Regions from separate parts of the Paenibacillus sp. Dod16 genome, predicted to be linked through region 1. Evidence: a T-box and tRNA genes for the amino acid it is inferred to sense, from the RefSeq annotation. Region 1 holds a T-box; the other holds one or more tRNA genes.
The links. The T-box of region 1 lies ahead of ACPV3A_RS34510 (arginine--tRNA ligase). A T-box ahead of a tRNA ligase gene usually reads a tRNA of that ligase, here a tRNA-Arg.

Region 1 (3,364 bases):
CGCGCGTAGGAATAGAGCAGGTATACCCCCGTATTGCCTGATATTTCAGTGGCCTGCTTCAGATCGAACACCACCTCGGTTTGCAGTGCAAAGCGAAGCAGATAGTAACGGATGGAGGCGGCTGCGATCGTATGACTGGACAAGCCGTTTTTATCGGAACGGGTGTCTTCGATGACCTTGGCTACTTGATGGATAAGCTCGGTGATTTTAATTCCGATCCCCTGACGTCCGGACATCGCGTAGGATGCTTTCCCGTCGGAAGTATCGATGCCGAGATCCGAAGCGGCGGAAGGGCTTAACGAAACGACGCCGTAGCTGACATGACGGAGCTTGTCGGCCTCTTTATGGAATCCCAGGCTTTCCAGCGCCTGCTTCACCATCGCCTGCGGGTACTGCTGCCTGTAATCAATGACGTTGATGACCATGTCTGCTTTGCCGAAAGAGAGCTGCTCGCCATGAGTGCTCGTCGTCCAAACTTCGTTTGTGAATTTTTTATATACAAAATCGTTGGAGAGCACACCGTATTTCCACAGGTGATAGGCGATGTCTTTGGCGGTGTAAGTCAGGATGCCATTGGAGCGCACGAGCACTTTATCCATGCTGTGGTCTGACTCCGGATCGTCCACGGCTTCCGTTCCTGTTTGCTTGAGCACCCAGCAGCCTGCAAGTTTGCCCTCCGTTTCCTGATGGAAGAGCGGCGTGTTCTTCAACAGCTCGAAAGCGGACGCCCAGAACCCCTCTCTGACAATGCTGCTCTCCCACACAAGCAGATCATAGTCAATGCCGAACTGCTTCATTTCTTCAAGATGCTCTTTGACAATTCTCTCGGCAACGAGCAGTCCGATCCAGGACAGATTCTGGTTACCCTCTTCCAGTGCGTGCAGAACCTCGGTCCGATGCTGGACAAGACCGGGCTCCCTTTCGTAGGCCTTATTGGTGCTTGAATACACGTCCCAACAGTAATCGCCGAACCGGGCATGTTCCTTTGACAGCGGCGTGTGGAGCATCCCGACCACTGTATCTGCCAGTTGATTGCCAAGGTCGTCGATATAATTATGAACCTCCACCTCGTAACCAAGCTTCCTCATCAGCCTGACCAGCGTATCGCCGATACAGGAGTTTCTTAGATGGCCGATATGGGCGGATTTATTCGGATTGATGGAAGTATGCTCAATGACAATCTTCTCGTTCGTTGCCGGAGGTAATTCAAAGTGATGACCAGCCCAATATTCCCAATCGATACGCAGATTCATAAAACCTGGTGCAACAATCTCCGTGGCATAGACTAGCTGTTTATAAGTCGTATCCTGCTCAAGCTCGGCTTGAATCAGCTCGGCAATATGCAGCGGAGCCTTACGAAGCAGCTTCGCAAGCTGCATCGCAATGTTGGTGGCATAGTCCCCATGCTCCATGCTGGCAGGCTGCTCAATCCGGATTGGAGTAGAATCGGGCAGTTGGACGCCCATATCTTCACACACCTGGTTTACAGCTTGTTGAAGGCTCGAAGTAATCAAATGACTTAACACGTTAAATCCCCCTTTGAAAAATAAACAAAACATGTTAGAAAAATCAAAAAAGCCCTCATCTCCTAAAGAGACGAGGACTTGTGCTCGCGGTACCACTCTTGTTGTTAAACCACAAAGGGTTTAACCACCTTGATACGATAACGGTGTAAGCCGGGGCTTCCTACAATATTGCATTTCGGAAGACCATCTCCTGGGTCCGTTTCACCGCCGACTTTGTACCGGTTTCCACCCTCCCGGCTCGCTTGGACTAAAGTCAAGTGCAGTTACTCTCCCAATCAACGAAAATCACATGTACAAGTTTTTCATATTATTAACCATTCTATTTAGAAAATCAACCCTAAAATTATGAAACCTTCTCTGCAAAGACTCGCAGGCGCTTGTAATCTGCATAAAATGCATCTTCACGCCAGAGCGTCGCCCGGGCAGCTTGGCTGATACGGGCAATGGCTTCGTCCTTCTCTTCAGCCGAGAATCCAGCAAAGAAACGATCGCCAAAATGCAGCAGCCAATACTTCACGCCATCCTTGCCCTCAGGCAGCTTCGTGGGACGGTCGAAGTGATGGCCGATATGCACCCGGAACCCATGGGATTCAAGCAAGGTCGTATACTGGCCCAGGCTGGGAAAATACCACGGATTTCGGGTGTCGGCATCCATTCCATAATGGTCGGCGAACACCGTTTTCAAAGCTTGGTAAATTCCGTCGATGTTCCCCTTGCCTCCAAACTCCGCTACGAATCGGCCACCGGGCTTGAGTGCGCCATAGACGGAGCGTACCACACCACCAGCATCCTTCATCCAATGCAGGGCGGCATTGGAGAAGACGGCATCATACGGCGATTCGGTGTCGAAGTTCTCGCCGTCTCCGGCCAGAAATGTAAGCCCGGGATATTTGCTTTTGGCGCGCTCAATCATCTCGGCCGAATCATCCATGCCGGTTACATGTGCACCCGAAGCAGATATTTCATTTGCCAAATCGCCGGTTCCGCAGCCGAGATCAAGAATCCGCTCTCCGGGTTGAGGTGCAAGAAGCTCTACTACGCCTTTTCCATAAGCCGAGACAAACGATAACTGCCGATCATAATCGTGCGCTTTCCATACTTGCTCTGACATAACAACAACTCCCTCACCCATGAATTATCCTCATTGTGACATGTTTATCTTATAATTAGAAATATATAAATGTTATTATATTGATAGGTTTTAACAATAAATGAACGAACAAAAAGCCGCTGAGCAGCGGTTTTATGTAGAACCTTATTTAACGGCAACCAGAAGAGCGCCAACGGCAATGAGTGCAACGCCGGCTGCGTTAATCCAGGATATCTTTTCTCCAAGAAACACAAAGGCCAGAATGACCGCGATGACAACGCTCAATTTATCGATAGGTCCTACCTGCGATACTTTGCCGTATTTTAGTGCAAGAAAATAAAACAGCCAGGACAATGCCCCCGCAATGCCGCTGAGCACAATGAAGCTTAATGCTTTCTTCTGAACTAGAATGTCACCGAGTTCCGAGAATTTGCCCTGAACCCCCACGACTCCCAGCAGAAACAGGGCCATAATGACAGAGCGGATCGCCGTTGCCGAATTGGCATCGATGTTTTGCAGACCTATTTTTCCYAAAATGGCGACAAGAGCCGCCGTGACCGCCGACAGCAATGCATATATAAGCCATAACGGCATGTTGTTCTCTCCTTCATGACAAAGATAAAGTCTCTGATTAATGTACCGGATTCCACTATAATAGTATAGAACAATTTACACGATATCATGAATATCGATGAGATCGAATGATTTGGAAGGGACTGGATGAAGTGGTGTTACATATAGCGCCTTA
Region 2 (3,364 bases), on a different contig from region 1:
ACTTCCAACTTTATGAGTACACCGCATATGCTTATGGATTTCCGGAGTTTGAGCTGAAGCTGAAAGAGTGGAAGTAAGAGTATACGGTAGCGGTTTGTGTAACTACAATCAATTATTTTCATACTATAGCTTGTCTAGAAACATGATGTTGTCCTGATGTAACACTGTACTGGAACGAGTTACGAAAATCCCTTGATCATGGAACGTGGAGAGTGTATTCTCCTTTCCTGCGGTCAGGGGGTTTTTCGTTTACCTAGAGGCTTGCCTGGATGATAACTTGCATGTCTTGTACATCTTGCACACTGCTTCTGCTCACTGTGCACGCGTGGTCGGTGGCAAGCAAGTCGTTCGTTGAAATGGCCACCCTGCACGGGTCTTCTTTTATTTTCCCTCCCCTCAAGTTTAGGCAGGCCTTTTAGGAGGGGGATGCTCTTGAGCTAGTCTTTAAGTTTTTATAGATAAGGTCAGGTCGTACCAAAGTGAGAGTATCCTCGGAGGAGCATAGCGTTCGCCTTTGAACTCGGGAAACCTCAGTTAACCATATTCATTCCAGTTTCCCGAGTTCAACAGCGACCGGAGGGGATACTCTCACTACCCTAAATCAAAGTTTTCTAAGAATTCCACTTCGGAGGATAAGAAAGGGCAGGCACCGGATAACGGCGCCTGCCCTTTACTTCATTTCTTTTATAAGCCTTGCGGTGGTGTATTCTCTAATACTTGATCAATCAGACCGTATTCTTTGGCTTCGTCAGCCGTCATGAAGTAGTCACGATCAGTATCCTTCTCAATGCGCTCCAACGGTTGGCCAGTGCGATCGGACAGGATGCGGTTCAGCTTGTCGCGCATTTTGAGGATGCGGCGAGCACGGATCTCAATATCCGTGGCTTGACCTTGTGCGCCGCCGAGCGGCTGGTGAATCATGATCTCGCTGTTAGGCAGACCGTAACGTTTGCCTTTAGCGCCAGCGTTGAGCAGGAATGCGCCCATGGAAGCAGCCATGCCGACACAGATCGTCGAAACGTCCGGCTTAATGAACTGCATCGTATCGAATATCGCCATACCTGCGGTAATGGAACCGCCAGGACTGTTGATGTAAAGATGAATATCCTTCTCAGGATCCTCAGCCGACAAGAACAGCATTTGGGCAATGATGGAATTGGCGACCACGTCATTTACGTCGGAGCCGAGGAAGATAATGCGGTCTTTCAGCAATCTGGAATAGATGTCGTACGCCCGCTCACCGCGGTTGCTTTGTTCAACGACCATAGGTATAAAACTCACGTGGAAAACCTCCTCTTAAGTACCTCATATAAATACTGTTACCGTATTACCCACATGATAAACAATTTAAATCAAAAAGTCAAAGATAGTCAAACTATTGGGTAAAAAAAAGAGCCGTCATGGGCGCTTTAGGGTAATCAGTATAGAGAATAAAAGTTATAATGGCGCGCCCGCGAGGAATCGAACCTCGATCTCAGGCTCCGGAGGCCTACGTCATATCCATTGGACCACGGGCGCAAAAAAAATTAGCAACGAAGTTGATTATACCGCATCTATTTAAAAAATACAATAGCAGACAAAACTTTGTTCCTATTATATAGACGAGCCAGTACTTGGCCATAATGTATAAGAATGCCCGGGGCAGAGAAATATACTTTCGGACACTTGCAACCGGCATAATTATTGGTTAGAATAAAGGTGGGACTTAAAAAGTTTAACTGGGACATTTTACGACCAGGTAGAGGAGAGCCGAGACGAAGTTTGCAGGAGTGGAATGCATGCGTAACCTATTAGAAATACAAGAGCAGCTTCTGCCGGATCTGATGGACACTCTTAAACGAAGGTATACCATCCTTCATCAGATCAAGTTGTCCGGAATTGTTGGCCGAAGAACATTGGCTTCATCACTCTCGATGACCGAGCGTGTTCTCAGAGCAGAGACTGATCTTCTGAAAGCGCAGGGGCTGATCGAGATTGAAACGCTTGGCATGCGCATCAGCAGCTCAGGGATATGCTTGCTGGAGGAGCTGGAGCCGGTCATGAATGAGTTGTTCGGACTGGTTGAACTGGAAGAGAAGATTCGTCAGGCTTACGGGCTTCGTAAAGTGGTCATTATTCCCGGTGACAGCGAGTCATCTCCGGAAGTCAAACGTGAGCTTGGCCGGGCCGGAGCAAGAACGCTGCTAAGCTTTGTCCAAGATGGAGATACGATTGCCGTAACCGGCGGCTCCACGCTCGCCGAAGTGGCCGAGCAGATGTCCTCTTTGCCAGGCGGCGAACCGCTGACAAGCACTTGGTTTGTGCCGGCGCGGGGCGGTCTTGGGGAGAGCATGGAGATTCAAGCGAACACCATTGCTTCCAAGATGGCAAAGCGCGTTGGGGCTGAGTACCGATTGCTTCACGTACCGGATCTGCTAAGCGAGGATGCCTATCAGTCACTGGTGCAGGATCAGCATATCCAGGAGATCGTGGATGTGATCAGGCGCTGCCGAGTCATTATTCACGGCATCGGAGATGCCATGGAGATGGCAAGAAGGCGCAAGCTGGATGAAAACTCTATTCAGAACTTGCAGGCAGATGGCGCGATTGCGGAATCCTTCGGCTACTACTTCAGTGAAGATGGTGAAGTTGTCCACAAAATGCTTACTCTCGGGCTGCGGCTTGAGGATATTATGCGGACAGAGACGATCATCGGCATTGCTGGGGGTCAAGGCAAGGGCAAGGCGATTCATGCGATGCTGAAATTCGGACATGAGGATATTCTCGTTACTGATGAAGCCGCGGCACTGGAAGTCGAGAAGGAGATTGACGCCGGGATTTGAACCCACGAGCGTACACACCGATTTTTCCTTATTGTTGTCTTGATTGGCTTAACGGCCAATCTTGAATATATAAATTTTACAAATATGGAGGGAACTACTCATGGTTAAAGTAGGTATTAACGGTTTTGGACGTATTGGACGTAACGTGTTCCGCGCTGCGCTGAACAACAGCGAAGTTGAAATCGTGGCAATCAACGATTTGACGGACGTAAGCACGCTGGCACACCTTTTGAAATATGACACAACTCACGGAAGACTTAATGCAACAGTTGAAGCTAAAGAAGGCGCACTCGTTGTAAACGGCCGTGAAGTGAAAGTATTCGCTGAGCGTAACCCTGAAGCATTGCCTTGGGCTGAGCACGGCGTTGAAATCGTTGTAGAATCCACTGGTATTTTCACAGCGAAAGACAAAGCTTCCGCTCACTTGAAAGGCGGCGCTAAGAAAGTTATCATCTCCGCTCCAGCAACTGACGAAGATATCACGATCGTTATGGGCGTTAACGAAGACAAATACGATGCAGCTAACCATACTGTAATCTCCA

Region 2: it encodes a tRNA-Arg, which carries the amino acid that the T-box ahead of ACPV3A_RS34510 (arginine--tRNA ligase) is inferred to sense. The anticodon was not compared.

Annotation. Positions count from the first base shown of each region.
Region 1 is NZ_JBNDYG010000069.1:60,119-63,482, reverse strand. Features, by position in the region: gene ACPV3A_RS34510 (arginine--tRNA ligase) at 1-1,526, opposite strand, end outside; T-box leader at 1,590-1,814, opposite strand; gene ACPV3A_RS34505 (methyltransferase domain-containing protein) at 1,870-2,637, opposite strand; gene ACPV3A_RS34500 (EamA family transporter) at 2,782-3,210, opposite strand; gene ACPV3A_RS34495 (acetyltransferase) at 3,318-3,364, shown strand, end outside.
Region 2 is NZ_JBNDYG010000023.1:26,081-29,444, forward strand. Features, by position in the region: gene ACPV3A_RS17260 (PdaC/SigV domain-containing protein) at 1-77, shown strand, start outside; gene clpP (ATP-dependent Clp endopeptidase proteolytic subunit ClpP) at 685-1,281, opposite strand; tRNA gene ACPV3A_RS17270 (tRNA-Arg) at 1,444-1,518, opposite strand; gene ACPV3A_RS17275 (sugar-binding transcriptional regulator) at 1,779-2,822, shown strand; gene gap (type I glyceraldehyde-3-phosphate dehydrogenase) at 2,923-3,364, shown strand, end outside.